DNA from 3 places in the Novosphingobium sp. BL-S-32 genome. Region 1 is predicted to be linked to each of the others. Evidence: riboswitches for the same ligand, from Rfam matches in the RefSeq annotation. Region 1 holds a riboswitch; each other region holds the start of a gene.
The links. Region 1 has a riboswitch for cobalamin ahead of cobW (cobalamin biosynthesis protein CobW). Riboswitches for the same ligand answer to the same signal wherever they lie in the genome.

Region 1 (6,968 bases):
CGCGCTCGGCATCGCCTTCCACCCCGCCGCCATAAGCGTAGCTGCCCCAGTCGAGATAGACATCGGCGAGATCGCCACGCTCTTGCCAGATCTTCTCGTCGATCATCGCCTGAAGCCCGGCGCCGTAGGCACCCGGTTTCGATCCGAACACGCGCGCACCGGTGCGGCGGGTGGCCTGCGTTTCGGCCTCGCCATCTTCGACCAATTTGGCGGTTTCGGCGCGGTGGCGTTCGGCGGCGGGGTTGTCGCCCAGCGGTTCGTCGAGCGCCATGACGGCGCGCGCGGCGCTGTCGATCAGGTCGATCTGCTCGGGAAAGGCGTCGCGGAAGAAGCCGGAGACGCGCAAGGTTACGTCCACGCGCGGGCGTCCGAGTTCGGCCACGGTCATCACCTCGAAGCCGACCACGCGGCCCGAAGTCCAGTCCCAGCGCGGGCGTACGCCCATCAGCGCGAGGGCCTGGGCGATATCGTCGCCGCCCGTGCGCATGTTGGCGGTGCCCCATGCGGAGAGGGCCATGGCCTGCGGGTATTCGCCCTCGCGCTGGAGGTAGTCCTCTACAAGCAGATCGGCGGACTTGCGGCCGAGTTCCCAGGCGACGGCAGTGGGCACGGCGCGGGTGTCGACCGAGTAGAAGTTGCGGCCAGTGGGGAGCACGTCCGGCCGCCCGCGCGTGGGCGCGCCGGAGGGGCCGGGCAGCACGAAACGGCCATCGAGGCCGGCCAGCAAGGCTTCGGCCTCACGTGGGCCGCACAGATCGATGCGGGGGGCTAGGTCGGTGCGGATGGCATCGAGGACGGCCAGCGTCCTGTCCCCCGCTCCGCTCATCCTGAGCTTGTCGAAGGATGCTGGCGCTGCGATGTGGTCCTTCGACAAGCTCAGGATGAGCGGAGCTTGGATAGTTTCGCTGACCCATTCCGCTGCCAGCAGTTCGAGCCGTTCGACGGTGTCGCCATGCGTGCGCCATGGCTCTTCGGATACCGTCCCGAGCGCTTCCGGCCGGGCGCCATTCCAATGGTCTCCCATCCTGCAGTCGAGCGGGTCGAAGTCCAGACCGAAGTCCTCCGCCATCGCCCGCAGGAGTGAGGCTTGTCCGGCATGGTCATACCCACGCGGGGTGCGTGCCAGCGCCACCAGAAGGTCGCGCCGCAAGCGGCCCTCGGGCGACTGGGTGAAGACATGCAGACCATCGCGGATCTGCAATTCCTTCAGTTCGCACAAGTAGTTGTCGATGGCCGAAAGCGCGTCGTCATCGTCGCCGCTGGCCCCGGCATCGCGGTCGAGGCCGTGGCTGCGCGCGAGATCGAGAATGTCCCGACGCAGCCGGTCGAGACGGCGCGGGTCCATTCCGGCGGCGAGGTAATATTCGTCCACCAGCGCCTCAAGCTGCTTGAGCGGACCGTAAGTCTCGGCGCGGGTCAGCGGCGGGGTGAGGTGATCTACGACCACTGCGCCGATGCGGCGCTTGGCTTGCGTGCCTTCGCCGGGATCATTGACGATGAAGGGATAGAGTTGCGGCAGCGGCCCGGCGCATATTTCCGGGAAGCACTCGCGCGAGAGCGAGATGGCCTTGCCGGGCAACCACTCCAGATTGCCGTGCTTGCCGACATGGACCACCGCCTGCGCGCCGAATTCCTGCGCCAGCCAAACGTGGAAGGCGAGGTAGGCGTGCGGCGGCGGCAGGGCCGGATCGTGATAGCTGGCTTTGGGATCGATGTTGTAGCCGCGCGCGGGCTGCACGGCGACGGCGAGATTGCCGAAGCGGTGCACCGGCAGGCGGAACGCGCCATCCCGCACGAAGGGATCGGCCGAAGGCTCTCCCCAGCGTTCGGACATGGCCTTGCGCGCGCTTTCGGGCACCGCTGCGAAAGCGGCTTCGTAGGCCGAAAGCGGCAGCGAGACTTCGCCGGGACGGTCCAGCGATGTCAGGTCGTTGGTCACGCCGCCGGTCATCACGCGCATCAGCGCGGCGCCGTTCTTGGGCGCGTCGCCGGTGTCATAGCCCGTCTCGGCCAGAGCGGCGATGATCGCAGCGGTGCTGGCGGGGGTATCGAGGCCGACGCCGTTGCCGATCCGCCCGTCGCGGTTGGGATAGTTCGCCAGGACCAGCGCGACGCGGCGCTTGGCAGCCGCCGTGCGGCGCAGGCCCGCCCAGTTCGCGGCAAGATCGGCGACGAACGCCACTCGGTCCGGCGCCACGCGCGGGACGACGATGCCGCATTGGGTCACTTCGTCAAATCGCTCCGCTGCCTTGAAAGCGACCGCGCGGGTGAAAACGCGCCCGTCCACCTCCGGCAGCGCGACGTTCATGGCGAGATCGCGCGGGCCCAGACCGCGCGCGGAGCCCTGCCATTCGCTTTCCTCCACGCCCGCGAAGGCGACTTGCAGGATCGGGCAGTCCGCCTTTTCGAGAATGCCCGGCTTGCGATCGTCGCCTGCCGAGGACGAGGCGAAGCTGGTGGCATTGACGATCACATCGGGCGCGATCTCGCCTAGCAATCCGCTCAGCCAGTCCACCGCGAAAGGCTCTCGCAGGGCGCGAACGTGAACGGCAGCGACGTTGAAGCCGCGCTCCCGCAGCGCCGCGATCATGGCGTCCACGGCATCGAGCGTGCCCGCGATCATCAGCGCGCGGTAGAACACCAGCAGCGCGAGCGGGCGGCCTTGGGCCCAGCCTGCCTGCACGTCGGCAAGCCCAGCGCGCTCGGTGCCCGCAAGGTAGAGCCCGGCGTCGGCTACCGGCACCGGATCATCCGGCTCGCCCGCGTCATGGTCGATGGTCCGGGCGGCGGTGCGCAGGAACGAGAGGGCATTGGCCATGCCGCCCTGCCGCAGATAATCGCGCATCCGCTCGCGCAATTCGGCGGGCAGGGTGGAGGCGCGGTCGAGCGCCGGGTCTGCCTCGCGCCCATCGGCAATGGCGGCGAAGGCAATGCCGTTCTCGCGCGCGACGCGGGCGATCTCGTCGATGCCGTAGCCCCAGTAGCTCTTTCCGCCGAGAAGGATCACGCAGACGAACCTGGCCTTGGCGATCACCTTTTCGACATAGAGGTCGATCGAATAGGGGTGGCGCAGTTGCAGCAGATTGGCAAGGCGAATGCTGGGAGAACCCTCCAGCATTCGCGCCGCCGCGCCCGCGAAGCAGGCGAGTTCGCTGTCCGCCACGGTGAGGATCACCATGTCGCCGGGAGACTGGTCGAGGTCGATCGCCTCCTCGCCGCCCGAGATCGTCCCCGGCGTGGCGGACAGAAGGTGCATCAGGCGTTCCCCCCGCAACTGCGACAGAACTCTGACTCGTCATTGCGAGCGTAGCGAAGCAATCCAGTGCGGCTCTGCGCGACTCTGGATTGCTTCACCCGCTTCGCGGGTCCGTAATGACGAGGGTAGGGGGGGGCGGCGAAGGTGGGCATGAGGGAGAACCTCAAGCCGCTACCGTGCCGAGAACATGCGCAAGCCCAGCCTCGATGGCGGCGCGGTCCAGCCCCTTCTGGCCGATGATGACAAGCTGGGTGCGGCGCACGTCCTGCGGCAGCCACGCACGGTCGTAGAAGTGCTGGATGCGCGGGCCCACGGCCTGCACCACAAGGCGGCTCGGCTTGCCCGAAACCGCGACCATGCCCTTCACGCGCAGCACGTCGTGCTCTGCGATCAGGTCCTTCAGACGGGCGAGAAGAGCGTCGAGATCGACCACATCGCTGCCGGAAACGACGAAGCTGTCGAAGTCGTCATGGTCGTGATCCTCGTCCAGCCCATCGATGTGCGAGGGACGGGAATCGAGATCGTCCTCGGCAGCGGCGGTGATGCCCAGCAGCGCGGCGATGTCGACCGCGCCGTGATCGGCACGCACGATCTTCACGCCGGGGCGCGTCTCGGCCAGCACCAGCGTCTCGACATGGGCGAGGGCATCGGCGTCGACGAGGTCGGTCTTGTTGAGCACGACCATGTCGGCGCAGCCCAGCTGTTCCTCGAACAGTTCTTCCAGCGGGCTTTCGTGGTCCAGCATCGGGTCGGCCGCGCGTGCTGCCGCCAGCGCCGCCTCGTCGGTGGCGAAGCGGCCGGCCGCGACGGCATCGGCGTCGATCAGCGCGACCACGCCGTCAACCGTGGCGCGGGTGCGGATGTCGGGCCACTGGAAGGCCTTTACCAGCGGCTTGGGCAGGGCAAGGCCGCTGGTCTCGATGATGATGTGATCGGGCTTGTTCTCGCGGTCGAGCAGCTTCTGCATCGTCGGCAGGAAATCGTCGGCGACGGTGCAGCAGATGCAGCCATTGGCCAGTTCGACGATGTCGTCTTCCGGGCAGGCCTCGTCATTGCAGCCCTTCACCAGTTCGCCGTCCACGCCGACATCGCCGAACTCGTTGATGATCAGCGCAAGGCGGCGGCCCTTGGCGTTCTGCAGCAGGTGGCGGATCAGCGTGGTCTTGCCGGCGCCCAGAAAGCCGGTGATGACGGTGGTGGGAATTTTGCTCATGTATCGTCTCCCGCGCGCCGGTAACTCGGAAGCGGCGGGGCGGGCCGTCTCTTGCGGACGACGCGGACACACGGGCGTCGGGCAGGCGCGCGAGCGCCCGACGTGGCATGCCGCTGCGGCCCCGGCCGCATGCATCACGTCGCTCAGACGGAGAGTTACCGTGCCTTGGCCAATCCCTGGACCCGGGCAAGAGCGACATCGACCCCGGCAGGTCTCCTGGCTTGCGGGTCACGGCACGATGCACCGCCTTCCCAGGCCTCGCATGACTTAGCGTCCGGCCCAGTGGCTGCGGGCAGAGGCTTTGCCCCGCCGCGAATGTGCATCGCGCTCGCCGCTTACAGTTGCAGGGACAGCCCCGGATTGGAGTGGCAGGCCACTCGTACCGTGTTCCCATTTTAAGCCCCTTGCGGGGCACCGGCGCGATAATAGTGTTCACCGTCGCCCCGGTCGGGGGCTGCGGCGGACAGACAGGCTCCTAGCCGTCGCCGTGTCCGCCCGCAAGTGTCGGGCCCCGGGCAAGCGCCGGGATCGCACGCGCAGGCCGATCCAAAACGCGATGACGATGAGCAACGCATCAGGCTCGCGGTACAGATCCCCTCGATTTTGCATCTAATGCGATTGACTCGCAAGTTGGGACTCTGTTAGCAGCTCCAGAAATGCGAATGGTTCGCAATAACGCGGCCAAGGCGCACTTTCGGAGCCGTCATGAACACGCGCGCGGGCAAGGTCCGTAAAGGCATCGGCAAAGGCAATCTCGCGGCAAGACTGCTGGCGGCGGTTCCGGCCAATTATGCGCTGTCTTCGCTGGCGGCGGCCTGCGTTGCCCGCGCGTTGGCGCATGGTCTTGCGGTCTCCGCGCCCGAAGCGAGCATGGCGGCCACGCTGCTGTCGTTCGCGATCTTCGCGGTGCTGGCGCTGGCGGCGTTCGGCATGCGTTTGGTGGCGCGGCTGTGGTTGTGGATGCTCGTTTCGGGCGCGGTCATGGCCGGTTACCTCTGGTTTTCTTTGACAACGGGGGGCCGCCTGTGAAGGAGAGCCTGCGGCAATCGATGGCGCTCGTGCACACCTGGACGGGGCTGGTGCTGGGCTGGCTGCTGTTTGCGATGTTCGCCACGGGTACTTCGGCCTATTTCCAGGACGAGATCACCCGCTGGATGCAGCCCGAAGTGACCGGCACGGCCGATCCAGTGGCATCGGCGCAAGGCGCGGTCCGCTTCCTCCAGCGCACCGCGCCAGACGCGAGCTTCTGGTTTCTCACGCTTCCCAACGGGCGCAGTGCCACCACGCAGGCCTTCTGGTACCCAGGCACCGGCACCAGTGGCCAGACCGAGGCCGTACTCGATGAAAGCGGCCGGGAAGTGACTGTGCGCCAGACCAACGGCGGCTACTTCCTCTATCGCTTCCATTTCGACCTGCATTACCTGCCGGTCCTCTGGGCCCGCTATCTAGTGGGCATCGCGGCGATGTTCATGCTGGTGGCGATCCTCTCGGGCGTGATCACGCACAAGAAGATCTTCGTCGACTTCTTCATGCTGCGCTTCGGCAAGGGGCAGCGATCGTGGCTGGACGCGCACAACGTGACCGCCGTGCTGGCGTTGCCGTTCCACCTGATGATTACCTTTACCGGGCTGGTGACGCTGGCGGCGATGTACATGCCGTGGGGCATTTTGGCGAACTACGCCTCGCCCGACACATTCCAGTCCGCGGTTTTCGGCGACCCACCCGCAGCCGAACGCAGCGGCAGGAACGTGCCCCTTGCCGACCTTGCGCCGCTGATGCGCAAGGCATCGGCGCAGTGGGGCGGGCGTGAGGTTGGCGTGGTGCGGATCAACAATCCGGGCGATGCGACCGCGACGATCGCGCTGACGCGCGGGCCGGGCGAGGCGATGGGTTCACGCGGCGAAGTCATGGTCTTCGATGGCCCCAGCGGCCGCCAGACCGGCGGCAGCCTGCCGCAGGGCGCCGCGCTCAAGACCGAGAGCGTGATGATCGGCCTCCATTCGGGACGCTTCGCGCAGATTGCGCTGCGCTGGCTCTATTTCCTGAGCGGCCTTGCCGGAACCGCGATGGTCGGCACCGGGCTTGTGCTCTGGACCGTCAAGCGCCGCCAGCGCCTGCCCGATCCGGAGCGCCCGCATTTCGGCTTCCGCCTCGTGGAAAAACTCAACATTGCGACGATTGCCGGGCTGGGCTGCGCCATTCCCTCTTACTTCCTCGCCAACCGCCTGTTGCCCACGGGGATGGCGGCGCGCGCGGACTGGGAGATCCACACGATGTTCCTCGTCTGGCTGGGCGTGCTGATCTGGGCGCTGGTGCGCCCGGCTGCGCGGGCATGGCTTGAGGCGCTCAGACTGGCGGCGCTGCTTTTCTCGGCGGTACCGCTGGTCAACGCCTTCACCACCAGCCGGGGGCTGCCTGTCAGTCTGATGAGGGGGGACTGGCTGTTCGTGGCTTTCGATATGGTCATGCTGTCGCTTGCGGCTGCCTTCGCGCTGGCGG
Region 2 (6,968 bases), on a different replicon from region 1:
ATCGGGAGCGCTTGTCTATGCTTCAAGCCAGGACAGGAATTTCCGCGCCTTTGCGATCACCGACCACTCGCTCGTCGAAACGCGCGTAGATCGGGAACTGTGGCTGCTGGTCCCGATAGGTCTGGCGGTTTCCGCGCTTCTCGTGTGCCTTGTGGTATGGCTGTCACGCCAACGGCTTTCGCTGGAGCGTGAGATTGCGATCGCCATCAAGCGGCGCGAATTCCGGGTCTGCTACCAGCCGATCATCGAGCTTTCGACAGGTCTCTGCGTCGGTGCCGAAGCGCTGCTACGGTGGGAGCGGGCGGACGGATCGTGCGTGCTGCCGGACCTTTTTATACCGCTTGCGGAACGCAACGACCTGATCGAACCGCTCACCGACCTCATGATCGCTTGTGTCGTGGAGGATCTGGCGGAAATGCTGCGTCGCAAGCGCAACGTTCATATCGCCATCAACATTTCTTCGGCCGACATGCAGAGCGGGCGTTTCCTTCCGATCCTGACGACGGCCCTTGCCCGCACGAACGTCGCGCCCGAGCAGATCTGGCTGGAGGCAACCGAGCGCGGCTTCATGAATGCGGCTGCTGCGCGCGCGACACTGGAGACCGCTAGGGCGCAGGGGCATCCGGTTGCGATCGATGACTTCGGCACGGGCTATTCCAGCCTCTCGTTGCTGGAACTGCTCCCGCTTGATGCCCTGAAGGTGGACAAGTCTTTCATCCGGGCAATCGGAAAATCCGCTGCCACCAGCGCCGTCATCCCGCACATCATCGATATGGCTCACGGCCTGAACTTCAAGATCATCGCGGAAGGTGTGGAGACGCGGGAACAGGAGGCCTACCTCCGCAGCGCCGGTGTCGAATTCGCGCAAGGCTGGCTCTATTCGCAGGCGCTCCCGGCCGCCGATTTCCTGCGATATTATGAGCGTACGAACGCAGATGCCCCATCGCCGGAATTCCGGGGCATCGCGGGCTGATCGGAGAATTCAGCGCTTTCCAAGCGGCATCACATAGACATCCAGATGGCGAAGCTTCTGCGCGTCATCGAATTCGTAAATCGTCACCGTGTTCGACACGTCCGTTACCCCGTCACGCGAATTGCGCTCCTCCAGTTCCAGGATCACCCGGTTCGCCTGTTCGGTGACATGGCGCAAAGTTCCTTCCCAGGAGCTGCCCGCCGCATATTGCGAGATATAGAACTTGTACTTCGGCCAATCGATCACTTCGGCCTGAGGGCCCAGAAACACGCCCATGCGTTCATAGGCGTCGACATTGACGAGCGCCTCGATCCCGGCCCAGTCCGAGGCTTCCAGCGGCCCGGACTTCGCTTTCTCGACGATGCCCGCGAAGGCTTCGCTATAGGCGATGACCTTTTGCGTGAGACCGGTGAAATCCGTCGATTTCGGCATCTCATTCGCCATATACCCTCTCCCGATTTTATGGATTTCCCAGAATAATTACGCGTCAGGACATCACCAGGCCGCCATCGACGTTGATCGACTGCCCGGTCACCGTGCGCGCCTCGTCAGAGGCGAGGAACAGCGCCATCCGCGCCACATCGTCAGGCGTGGAGAAGGTCTTCAACGGCACGCCCGCGACCAGACCGGCCTCGACGTCCTCGAAGCTTTTCCCCTGCTCATCGGCGATCCGCTTCATGTAGTTGATCATGAGGTCGGTGCCGATGGCACCCGGCACCACGCAATTGCAGCGGATGCCGAATTCACCCACCTCCCGCGCAATCGTCTTGGTGAGAATGCGCAGTGCGCCTTTGGCCGCGGAATAGTGGCTCTTGCGGGCCATGCCGTCCCACCCCGCGCTGGACGAGAAGTTGACGATGGAGCCCGTCCGCCGTTCCAGCATCGAACGGTTCAGCACCTCGCGCGTGCACAGCATCGCGGCCATGCAATCGACCCTGTATGTGTCGAGGAAGTTGTCGATGGTCTGCTCCCAGATCCACTTGTCGACGCCGGGGACGGCCGCATTGTTCATCATCACGTCGACCTGGCCCCAGCGGGCCATCGCCGCCTCGACCATGGCTGCGACGTCCTCCTCCACGGTAACATCGGCGCGCACCGCCACAGCGTCGGCGCCGATTGCGGCGGCAACCTCCTCCACCAGCTCGAGCCGCCGGGCCGCCAGAACCAGCCGGGCGCCCTCCTGCGCCATCATCTTCGCCATGACCGGGCCCAGCCCGGTGCTCGCGCCAGTAATGATCGCGACTTTCCCTTCGAAGCGGCTCATATCGTGGCCACCTTGCGCATGGTCTCGTGGCTCTCCGCCGAACCGTCGAGCGCGCGGTTGAAGCGCTCGATGATACGCCAGCCCTGCCCGCCGCGCTCCAGAGTCCAGTGATTGACCGCCGCGCGCCAAAGGAACCAGCGGTCCTCTTCGCGAAGGATCACGACCGAATAGCCAACCGCCTCGGCCTTATCGCCATGCACGCTGATCTTCGGCGTCGCCGTGAGGTGCGCGCAGCCGGTCTTGACCAGTTCGAGATGGCCTTCCCACGCATACATGTCGGCGATTTCGTCAGGCGCCGAAAGGCGCAGAGTACCGCCATCGGGCAAAGTGAAGTTGTAGCCGCCGCCCTCGACCCACAAATCGCCCGCAGGCCGTGCCGTGCCGCTATCCACCAAAGGACCGTAAGTGTTCAGCAGATTGAGGATCTCCAGATGATCCTCCGCCTTGCGGCAGCGCTCTTCCAGCGCCGCCAAGCGCGCTTCGACATCCATCCCTGACAGTCCTTATGGTTTGCGTCCGGTCTTTTGGTGCCCGGTTCGATGACAGCTTACGCAACAGGATGGATCTGAAAAGCCTTTACGCGCGATCGCCCATGGCCGGGTGTGGGAGGGTCACGCGGCCACCTGCTCTCCGCCGGAACCGCCCCGCGAAGATTCTTCGGCGGCATTCATTTCGGACGAGGCGGCGAGCCGGCGGTATTTGATGCGCCGGTAAAACCTTCGGCATTTCGCCACGAAATCGGGTGCGACCTCCTGCCCCTGCTCCAGGAGATAAGAACGAAGCCGTTGCAGGCGATTGGTCGAGGCGGTCTGAAAAACGAGCTGTCGATAGGCCTCAAGCGTATCGTCGCGGTCGATGATACTGTTCGCGTCGGCGATGACTTCACCGAAGTAGGTGTCCACCAGCTGTTGCCCGGCGCTGAGCTTTCCCGACTCGGTGAGCTTGTTGATCAGCAACCATGACAGACGCATCTTGCTGTCTATGCGGTAAGTCGCGCCCTGACGCTTCACCCGCACCTGATCGGCGATATCGTCGATTATCATGGAGCAACCGGGCGCAAGCCGCTGCTCAAGCGTTTCCAGATCGCGATCGATCCGCCCATCGGCGTCGAGCATCAGGACGGAAACGGTCTGGTCGTCCGGGAGAACCGAAAGCCCGCTTCGCAGATCGGATGGCGTAACCGTGACCAGATCCTGGACACCGTAGCGCGCCAGATTGGCCTCTATTCGCGCGATGCGTTTCCCTGGCGAGTTCAACGATCGCCTCGGGCCGCCTGTCATCGGATCGAACGTGAACACATGGCCAGATTTGCCCGAATTTCGCAAACCCAGCGCGAGTGCGACCGTGGCCGCCCCCATGGCCGTGCCGACTTCGACGATCTGACCGCCGCGTTGGGCGGTTTCGTAGATGCGCGCATAGACGGCCGGCGCCAGCATCCCGTCACAAGTTGCGATAAGTTCAGAAAAAAGCTCGTTTCTTGCACCCTCGAGCATCGGAAGCCTCCCGAAATGCCTCTCCTATTCAAGTGTCGCTACTGTGAGTCAGAAATATATGATCCACCATCTCGAGGAGAATATTATTTCACATGAAATTCAGCCGGATTCACCATCGACTCTTAATGATTTCACTCGCAGTAATTGCCTATTGTAGAGTGCGGATCATTTTTACGCTCATAAAATCACCTTCCGATCGGGAAAAATCGCGACCCATTTGGTCCGGGCGCCGAAATGCGAAGGCGGTTCCGGCTCGTGAAGCGCTCTTGCCCTGATGCACCGCCGAGACTACCAATGCGGCCGTCGAGACGCTTTCAGGGTCTCGGCACTGATCGCGCCGGTGTCCCGAAAGGGGCTTAAAAGGGAACGCGGTGAGGACCTTGCGTCTGAAACCGAGGCTGTCCCTGCAACTGTAAGCGGCGAGCGCGATGCACATCGCGGCAGGGCAAGGCGCCCTTGCCGCAGCCACTGGGCCGGACGCTAAGTCATGCGGGGCCTGGGAAGGCCGTGCATCGAGGCCTTGACCCGCAAGCCAGGAGACCTGCCGGCGTCTGGTCGCTCTTGCCCTGGCCCAGGGGATGGCCGTGGCACGGTAACTCCGTCTGAGCGACGCACGTGCGGCGAGGGCCGCACCGGCATGCGTGCCGGGCGCTGGACGGCGTCCGTCCGGCGCACAGGCCGGCCGTTCGCGCGGAGGCCCTCCCCGAAAGTCGCTGACGCCGACGGGGTATTCACGAATGCAAGTCAGTTCTGTTTCGCATCGAACAACGGCGGCCGAGGGGCCTTCCGGCAAACCGCGCCTGCGCCGTCGGGTCGCGGTGCTTTTTGCCGCGCTCGTGGGCGCGAACGTCGCCACCTGGCTCTGGGCGTTCGGCGCGTTCCACGGCAATCCCGTGATGCTCGGCACCGCCGTGCTCGCCTGGAGCCTTGGCATGCGCCACGCCGTGGACGCCGACCACATCGCCGCGATCGATAATGTTACCCGCAAGCTGATGCAGGACGGGCAGCGCCCGCTCACGGTCGGGCTGTGGTTCGCGATCGGGCACTCGGCCATCGTGCTGATCGCGGCGACCACGATCGCGGCGGCGGCCAGCACGCTGGACGATTTCGAGGCATTCGGTCAGTCCGGCGGGGTTATCGCCACGGTCGTTTCGGCCAGCTTCCTTTTCGCCATCGCCATCATGAATCTCGCGATCCTACGCGGCGTGTGGTCTCGCTTCCAGCAGGTTCGTGGCGGCGGCACTTATGCGGAGGAGGATCTGGACATCCTGCTCGCCGGGCGCGGCCTGATGGCGCGCATCCTGCGCCCGCTGTTCCGTCTGGTACGCAAGAGCTGGCACATGGCCCCGCTCGGCTTCCTGTTCGGCCTGGGCTTCGATACCGCGACCGAAGTGGCGATCCTCGGCCTTTCGGGCGCTCACGCGGCGGACGGCATTTCGCTCGGAACGGTGCTGGTGTTCCCGGTGCTCTTCGCCGTGGGCATGGCGCTGATCGACACTGCCGACGGGGTCATCATGCTCGGCGCCTACGAATGGGCTTTCGTGAAGCCGATCCGCAAGCTCTACTACAACATCACGATCACCTCGATCTCAGCCCTTGTGGCGCTGGTGATCGGGTCGATCCAGACGGCGGCGCTGCTGGTCGACAAGTTCGGGCTGAAAGGCGGCTTCTGGTCCGGCGTCAGCGCACTGTCCGAGCATTTCAACACGCTCGGCTTCCTTATTATCGGCCTGTTCGTGCTGTGCTGGGTGCTGAGCTACGCCGTTTACCGCTGGCGTGACTTCGACGCCATCGAGGTGGCCACCGACGCAGGCTGAACCCACGCGGAGGATGCACCGGGCTTTCCCGGGCATCCTCCGCGTCCGGTCATGCAGTTGCCGGCTGCGGCCGGTTGGCGATCAGGTTCTCGACCACCGAGGGATCGGCAAGCGTCGAGATATCGCCGAGGTTCGAGAAGTCGTTCTCGCCGATCTTGCGCAGGATGCGGCGCATGATCTTGCCCGAGCGGGTCTTGGGCAGGCCCGGCGCGAACTGGATGACGTCCGGCGTAGCGATCGGGCCGATCTCATGGCGAACCCACTTGATCAGTTCCTTGCGCAGCGCCTCGTCCGGCTCGACTTCGGCATTGCAGGTGACGAAGGCATAGATGCCCTGCCCCTTGATCTCGTGCGGCATGCCGACGACTGCCGCCTCGGCAACCGCCGGATGGGCCACCAGCGCCGATTCGATCTCGGCCGTGCCCATGCGGTGGCCGGAGACGTTGATCACGTCGTCGATGCGGCCGGTGATCCAGTAATAGCCATCCTCGTCGCGGCGGCAGCCGTCGCCGGTGAAGTAGCATCCCGCGAATGTCGAGAAGTAGGTCATGAAGAAGCGCGCGTGATCGCCCCAGACGGTGCGCATCTGCCCCGGCCAGCTGTCGGTGATGACCAGACAGCCATCGGCTGCGCCTTCGAGCACGGTGCCGTCGTTATCGACCAGCATCGGCTTTACGCCGAACATCGGCTTGCTGGCCGAACCCGGCTTGAGCGCGGTGGCGCCCGGCAGCGGCGTGATCATCGCGCCGCCCGTTTCGGTCTGCCACCAGGTGTCGACGATCGGGCAGCGCCCCTCGCCCACGACCTTGTGATACCATTCCCACGCCTCGGGATTGATCGGTTCGCCCACCGAGCCGAGCAGGCGCAGGCTCTTGCGCGAGGTTTTCTTCACATAGTCGTCACCCTCGCGCATCAGTGCGCGCAGTGCCGTCGGCGCGCCGTAGAAGATCTCGACCCCGAACTTGTCGACCACTTGCCAAAAGCGGCTCGCATCGGGGAAGTTGGGCACGCCCTCGAACATCACCGTGGTCGCGCCGTTGGCCAGCGGGCCGTAGACGACGTAGGAGTGGCCCGTGACCCAGCCGATATCGGCCGCGCACCAGTAGATCTGGCCCGGCCGGTAATCGAAGACGTACTCATGCGTCATCGAGGCCCAGACCGAATAGCCGCCGGTGGTGTGGAGCACGCCCTTGGGCTTGCCGGTCGAACCCGAGGTGTAGAGGATGAACAGCGGATCTTCGGCGTTCATCTCTTCCGGAGCGCAATCGGTGGACTGCGCGGCGACCGAGCTGGCCCAATCGATATCGCGCCCCTTGACCATCGGCACGCCCGCGCCGGTATGGCTGAGGACGACGACGGTCTCGACGTCCGGGCAGGCCTTCAGCGCTTCATCGACATTCGCCTTGAGCGCGATGGTCTTG
Region 3 (6,968 bases), 940 kb from region 1:
GCGGCAAAGGGGGACGGCAAGAACTGCACCCGCAAATATGCCGTCAATCTGGACGAAGGCCACCTGCTGAGAATGAAGCTGGAGCGGGACCTTCAGGCCTCAATCGCCGGCAAGGAACTCTATGTCCATTACCAGCCCATCGTCGCGTCCGACAATGCAAGGATCGTGGCCGTGGAGGCGCTCGTGCGCTGGCGCCACCCCGAACACGGCGACGTTCCGCCGGATGTCTTCATTCCCATTGCCGAACTGAGCGGCCTGATCAACGCGGTCGGCCGTCAGGTGCTCTACCAGGCCTGTCTGGCCATGCGGGAGACCGCACTCGAACTGGCAGTTAACATTTCGCCGGTACAGTTCTGGGACCACAACCTGCTGGACGACGTGCGCCATGCGCTACAGGAAACCCAGTTTCCGCCTGAACGACTGGAGCTGGAAATCACGGAAAGCCTGCTGCTGCGCCGTCCCGACAAGGCCGCGCAAGTGATAAACCGGCTGCGGGAACTCGGCGTCCGGATCGCGCTGGACGATTTCGGCACCGGCTATGCGAGCATCGGCTACCTGCAAAGGCTTAAACTGGATCGGATCAAGATCGACAAGGCCTTCGTCGCGCCGCTCAGCCGCGATGCCCGCTCGCGCGAGATGATGCTCTCCATCGTCGCGCTGGCCAATGCCTTCGACGCAGAAGTCACGGCCGAAGGCGTGGAGACCGAGGAACAGGCGCGGATCGCGCGCGCGGCGGGCTGTACCCGCTTGCAAGGCTGGCACTTCGGGCGGCCGACCTCGGGCGAAGAACTTTGCGCCGCGCTGGGACCGGAGACGCAATCGCACCCCGCATGACCTGCGATCATTCGGTGAATTTTCCACCAAATGATCGCTTATCGACATCGAATTTCATGGCCGCGTCATAATACTCTTCACAATTCCGGAAGCCTGTTTCATTCAAGGCAATCTGTTCGTTCAGTCTCTCGATCACAGGAGCCAACGCGATGTCGCCCTTGCCACTTGCATCGGTAGCCCTTCTGGGCCTTCTGCTCACCGCTCCATCGGCGGCTCAGGCGTCTTCTTCGCCCGCCAACGCAGTGCACACGACCAAGGCCGCCGCCAAGAAAGTGACCGGAAGCGAAGTGCCGGAAGGCTTCAAGTTCGCGCCTGACGGAACCACGCTGATCCACGTCTCCAGTGGGCTTCGCTTCCCGGCACAAGTGGAAGGCTTCACCCGTCTCAAGGAACAGGCCTTCGATACGAGCGGAGACTATGTCGCGATCGGCTACGATCACTTGCTGAACGAGGGCAAGGACCACCTCATCGTGCGAATGGCCGTGGTGCATATCGACGATATGCCTGCCAAGGATCACTACACGATCATGCGGCAGCAGACGATGTCGCACTTCTCGGCGCCCCAGATCGTCTCCGAAGGCCCGGTCACCGTGCCGAACAACCCGAACCTCGATGCCTATCGCGGCATCTTCAGCGGTAACCGGAACAATGTTCCCTGGCGCTTCAGTCTGACCACCGCGAACTACGGCTACTGGAGCGGACGACTGACCGCCGCCTATCCCGAAAGTGACGCGGCCGAGGCCGAGAAGTATCTTGACGGTCTCCTTGTCGCGATCCGGGCACAGACACCGCTCATACAAAAGCACGGATGAGCCCGGTTGAAAATTCGCCACGGGCGAATTTTGCGGCACCGGCCCGCTCCCCCACCCGACCTCCCACAAGTATACCCTGATGGAAGATCGGATGGATGAGCGAGCCAGTGCCGCCGTTCAGATGGCAATCACCACTTTGCCGAAATGCTGCCCGGTCTTGAGATAGCCGAAAGCGTCGGGCAGTTTTTCCAGCGGAAAGCTCCGGTCGATCACCGGCCGTATTCCGTGCGCCTCGATCGCGCGCACCATGTCGAGTTGATCGCGCCGACTACCCACGGTGACGGCTTGCAGCCGCAGGCGCTTAGCCTGCACGATCGCGAACGGCATCGTGTCGATATCGAAGCCTGCCGCTGCCCCGATGATAGCAATGTGACCGCCCGTCCTCGCCGCCACCAACGATTGCGGAAGCGTGTGCGGCCCGCCGACCTCGATGACATGATCGGCGCCCAGCCCGCCAGTAAGCTCAAGCACTGCGGCACCCCAGTTGGGATCCTCGCGGTAATTGATGACATGATCCGCGCCCAGTTCCTGCAAGCGGTCCAGCTTTTCGCGGCTTGAAGAGGTCGCGATCACTGTGGCGCCGGCAGCCTTGGCGAATTGCAACGCAAACAACGACACGCCGCCGGTGCCCAGCACCAGCACGGTCTCACCGGGGCGGACCTGCCCATCGGTCACCACCGCGCGCCAGGCGGTGACACCGGCGCAAGTGAGCGTCGCGCTTTCGGCATGCGTGTAACCGGCGGGGGCACGCGTGAAGTGAGACACTGACCGGGTCGCGAATTCACAGGCATAACCGTCTGCCGGACCGCCGGGAGAATTGTTCAGCTCCGCCCGCTCGACATGACCGTCGCGCCAGTTGGGATGAAAAGTGCTGACGACCGCGTCCCCCACGGCAAAGCCGGAGACCGCCGAGCCGACCTCGACCACCTCACCCGCGCCGTCGGACAAGGGGATCAGCCCGTCCTTCGCGGGGAACACGCCCCGCACGACAAGATCGTCCCGAAAATTCAGCGACGCCGCGCGAAGGCGTACGAGGATCTCGTCGGGACCGGGCGAAACGACATCGACTTCGCCCGGTTCCAGGTGATCCAGCCCCGCCGGTTGGCGGATGTGCATCGCTCTTGCGCGCTTCATTCGATGTCCCCTCGGTTCGTTCGGTCAGGGGGTAGTTTGCGTTCGGGACGGGGTCCAGACGCGAACCTGCCACAACCGTGATGACACCGCCCTGCCGATCAATCGCGGGCTCAAATCCGGCAATTCCGCATTCGACAGGAAGTACAACCTGTACTCCACACATCGTCACCCTGAACTTGTTTCAGGGTCCATCTCTCCGCCCGCACCGCCGTCGCCTTGGCAGGCCGGGATATCGGCTGGTTCCCGAAACACCCACGTTGGCGGCCAGATGGATCCCGAAACAAGTTCAGGATGACGGGCATGACGGGCGCGTCGTACCGCGGAGCAAACTCCGCGGTACGCCTTGCATTCAGAATGTGTAGCGCGCGCCAATCTTGAAGGTGCGCGGTTCGATCACACGGCTCAATCGGCCATCGGTCGGTCCGTCGGCGTCGAATGCGGGAATATAGGATTCGTAGTAATAGGCGATGTCCTTGTCCCGGCTGTCGAAGATGTTGAGCACTTCGCCATAGATCTCGATCTTCTTGCCCTTCCACGCGGCGCGGGCGTTGACGACGGTGCTGCCCTGGTCGCGCACCGAGTTGTCCTCGACCAGCGGATAGGGCCCGAGATGGCGGACGCGGATGCTGGCTTCCCACGGGTCGAGCACGATCGAGGCCCCCGCCGAGGCGGCGTTCTCGAAGGCATTGGGAATGCGATCGCCATTGTCATAACGCGAGTGGTTCTCGGTATAGTTGCCGTCGAGCGCCAGCCACGGCAGCGGACGCCAGAAGGCGACCACCTCGTAGCCATGGCGCTTGCTGGCGCCGGTGGGCTCCACCGCGTTGGAATCGCCTACGAAGCGCAATTCGCTGGCCACATCGAGCCACCAATACGTGCCCGTCAGCGAGAACTTGCCGATCTGGAGGCGGCCGCCCAGTTCCTTGCCGGTGCCGCGCACCAGCACGGGCACCGGCGTATCCACATTGACCGCGCCGCGCACGTCGTTCGAATGGAAGCCCCGGCCCCAGTTAGCATAGACTTCGAACTGCGGCGTCACTTCATACGCGGCCGAGAACTTGGGCGAAACGATGGAATCGTGCCCGTTGCCCTCGCCGAGCGCGGCGGCCGCCGCATCGCGTGCGCGCACCGAATAGTGATAGTAATCGCCGCGCAGCCCGCCGGTCAGGCGCAGGCCGGGCAGCGGCTTCCACATCGCTTCGCCGTAGAGCGCACCGGAAAGCTCTTCGACATGATAGCGGCCGAGCGAATAGAGCAGCTCTCGATCCGCCGTGCGATTCACGCCGACGCTGCCAATGTGGTCGTAGCGATTTTCGGTTCCGACAGTGAATTGCAGGCTATCTGCAAGCTCCCACTGCTTGCGCGCGGTGAGGCCGGTGACCCAGCGCTTGTCGTACTGCTCGATCTGCGCGCTGGTGCCGTCCGGGTCACTGTAGGTGGGGTTCGAGTACATGTTCCAGTCGTAGTACTGGGCGTAGAGGTTTGCGCTCCAACTGGCCTGCGTCACGCCGACATTGCCGACGAAACGCGTGGTCCGCCCGCGCGCGGAAGGATCGGGCGAGCAAAACACATCGGGGCAGATGTCCGAGCCGATGATGCGCTCGGGGATCTGTTCGGTCGGCCGCCAGGTGGCGTGATAGGCGTGGAGCGAGGCTTCCAGCTTTCCCTCGCCAAGCGGCACCGCGTACTTCGCGAAAACCGCGTAATGGCGCAGATGCTCGGCCTCTTCCCAGGGCCCGTCATAGCGCTTGGCCTGCCCAACAAGGGTGAGATCGCCGCCGCCAAGGTCCTTGATCGTGCCGCCCGCTGCGAGACGCCCCGCATTGTAAGAACCGCCTTCCACCGAGACCCAAGGCCGGTCGAACCCATCGATAGTGGTCATGTAGGCCGCGCCCGCCAGCGCAAAATCGCCGCCATCCGCGCGATAGGGCCCTTTACGGAAATCCTCCCGGGCGACGATCTCGGGGATCAGGCCGTTGAGGTCGAGATAGCCCTGCCCGTGGCCGTGCGTGCGCAAGTTCATCTGCACGCCGTCGATATAGGTCGTGAAATCGGTCCCGTGATCGAGGTTGAAGCCCCGCAAAAAGTACTGGTTTGCCTTGCCGCTGCCCGAATGCTGGGCGGCGACCATGCCCGGCACGGCTTCCAGCAATTCGGCGACGCGAAGCAGGGGGCGGACCAGCAAGTCCGAGCCTGCCACGCTGCCCTCACTGGCAGCATGGGCCTCACCGATCTTCGCCTCGCCGCGGCCGAAGACCACGATTTCTTCGGCGGTTCCAGCGTCCGACGCGGAAGGCGCGTCCTCCGCAAGGGCAGGAGTGGAAGCAATCGCGCACAGGGCCACGCATGCGCAAAATGCAGTTATACGGAAAGTCATCAATATTTCCCCGGCGTCTTGCGACTACCGGCAGAGACCTGCCGCCTGCGACGGTCGGCGCGCGTGGACGGCCGGACGCCCGAGGCGACCGTTACGCGAACCGATGCGGTCTCCACCGCTCGTTCGTCGCTCAGACGGAAAAATCACCGGGCCCCGGCCATCCCCTGGGCCAAAGCGAGAGCGACCAGACGCCGGCAGGTCTCCTGGCTCACGGGTCACGGCACGATGCACGGCCTTCCCAGGCCCCGCATGACTTAGCGTCCGGCCCAGTGGCTGCGGCAGGCGTCCTTGCCCTGCCGCGATGTGCATCGCGCTCGCCGCTTACAGTTGCAGGGACAGCCTCGGATTCAGGGGCGAGCCCCCTCACCGCGTTCCCTATTAAGCCTCTTTCAAGGCACCGGCGCGATCTTGCCCTTCCGGTCCACAGGACGCGGAAAGACGGCGCCTGCTAACTTGCCCCGCAGGCGGACGCAAGGGCAGGAAGCGCGTTTCGGATTGTTCCGGCGATGTTTTCGGGCTGAGGAGATGTGTTCGGGGCGCTTACGGCTCGCACCGTCTGAGCGCTGCGGCGGCTTCGTCGAATGCCGTCCAGGTGCGCTTGGCAAGGCTCCCCCCGACGCTGCACCGCCGCACGCCCAGATCCGCGAAAGCGCGAATACTCGCATCGTAGTCGTGGATGACGACATTGACCGGCTTGGGCGCAACGGCCGACACCAGTTCGGCAACGGCGCCCAGATCGAGGATGAACGGCACGAACAGGCAATCCGCGCCGGCTTCGGCATAGGCGACCGCTCGGGCGATACTCTCCTTCGCAGTCATGCCCGGCACCCGGAAATTCTCGTTGCGGCCGATCAACATGACAGCCGGATCGATCGCATCGATTGCCGCCCGCGCGGCGGCAATGCGCTCTACCGCAAGGCCAAGGTCGTACATGCTATGGCCCGACCAATCCTCAATGGATAGGCCCGCAACGCCGGTATCCACCGCCAGCGCGACGTTCGCGGCCACCTCGTCCGGATAGTCGGCAAAACCGTTCTCGAAGTCGGCATTGACCGGCAGGTCGGTCGCGGCGACCAGCATGCCGAGATGGTCCAGCACTTCGTCACGGCTGAGCTGGCCATCGTCCCTGCCGGCAGCCCACGCGGCGCCCGCGCTGGTGGAGGCAATCGCCTTGAAACCCAGCTTGGCGAGACGCACCGCGCTCCCCCCGTCCCAGGCGTTGGGGATGATGAAGAACCCGCTCTCATGCAGCTTGCGGAACGCGGCTCGCTTCTCGGAAGTGGTCGGCATCGTGGTTCTCCTTGGTGCGGAGAATATCCACGATTGGCCTGTGGGCCAGCGCAAAGACATTCCGTTCCTCGCGGAGGATGAACCGCTCGCCCCTGTCCGGCAGGCTCACGCCGTGGTCGGCAGCGCGGTCCGGTATACGACGGGACGCAGCGCGAAGCTGGTCGTCACTTGCGCCACGCCCTTGATCCGGGTGAGCCGCGCGCGCAGGAAATCCTCGAACGCGCTCAGCGTCGGCACCAGAACGCGAAGCTGATAGTCCGCTTCCCCGGTCATCAGATAACATTCCATGACTTCCGGAAAGCTTGTCACCGCGTCTTCGAACAATGCCAGATGGTGATCGTCCTGCTGATCGAGCCGCACGCGGACGAAGGCGGTTACCGACAAGCCGACAGCCTCCGGATCGACCAGCGCAACATAGCCGGTAATCACGTTGTCGCTTTCGAGCTGCTTCAGGCGCCGCAGGCACGGCGAAGGGGACAGCCCGATCCGATCCGACAGGTCCTGATTGGTCACGCGGCCAT

Region 2: another riboswitch for cobalamin. It lies ahead of AC1VVK_RS01675 (HoxN/HupN/NixA family nickel/cobalt transporter); the one in region 1 lies ahead of cobW (cobalamin biosynthesis protein CobW).
Region 3: another riboswitch for cobalamin. It lies ahead of AC1VVK_RS23040 (TonB-dependent receptor); the one in region 1 lies ahead of cobW (cobalamin biosynthesis protein CobW).

Annotation. Positions count from the first base shown of each region.
Region 1 is NZ_CM166477.1:522,783-529,750, forward strand. It holds gene cobN (cobaltochelatase subunit CobN) at 1-3,256, opposite strand, end outside; gene cobW (cobalamin biosynthesis protein CobW) at 3,420-4,469, opposite strand; cobalamin riboswitch at 4,659-4,902, opposite strand; gene AC1VVK_RS19080 (hypothetical protein) at 5,175-5,498, shown strand; gene AC1VVK_RS19085 (PepSY-associated TM helix domain-containing protein) at 5,495-6,968, shown strand, end outside.
Region 2 is NZ_CM166476.1:337,916-344,883, reverse strand. It holds gene AC1VVK_RS01700 (EAL domain-containing protein) at 1-973, shown strand, start outside; gene AC1VVK_RS01695 (hypothetical protein) at 983-1,417, opposite strand; gene AC1VVK_RS01690 (SDR family NAD(P)-dependent oxidoreductase) at 1,461-2,237, opposite strand; gene AC1VVK_RS01685 (nuclear transport factor 2 family protein) at 2,234-2,728, opposite strand; gene AC1VVK_RS01680 (class I SAM-dependent methyltransferase) at 2,849-3,730, opposite strand; cobalamin riboswitch at 4,052-4,293, shown strand; gene AC1VVK_RS01675 (HoxN/HupN/NixA family nickel/cobalt transporter) at 4,468-5,547, shown strand; gene acs (acetate--CoA ligase) at 5,597-6,968, opposite strand, start outside.
Region 3 is NZ_CM166477.1:1,466,984-1,473,951, forward strand. It holds gene AC1VVK_RS23025 (putative bifunctional diguanylate cyclase/phosphodiesterase) at 1-834, shown strand, start outside; gene AC1VVK_RS23030 (hypothetical protein) at 984-1,646, shown strand; gene AC1VVK_RS23035 (zinc-dependent alcohol dehydrogenase family protein) at 1,764-2,780, opposite strand; gene AC1VVK_RS23040 (TonB-dependent receptor) at 3,130-5,157, opposite strand; cobalamin riboswitch at 5,334-5,574, opposite strand; gene AC1VVK_RS23045 (isocitrate lyase/PEP mutase family protein) at 5,698-6,447, opposite strand; gene AC1VVK_RS23050 (Lrp/AsnC family transcriptional regulator) at 6,553-6,968, opposite strand, start outside.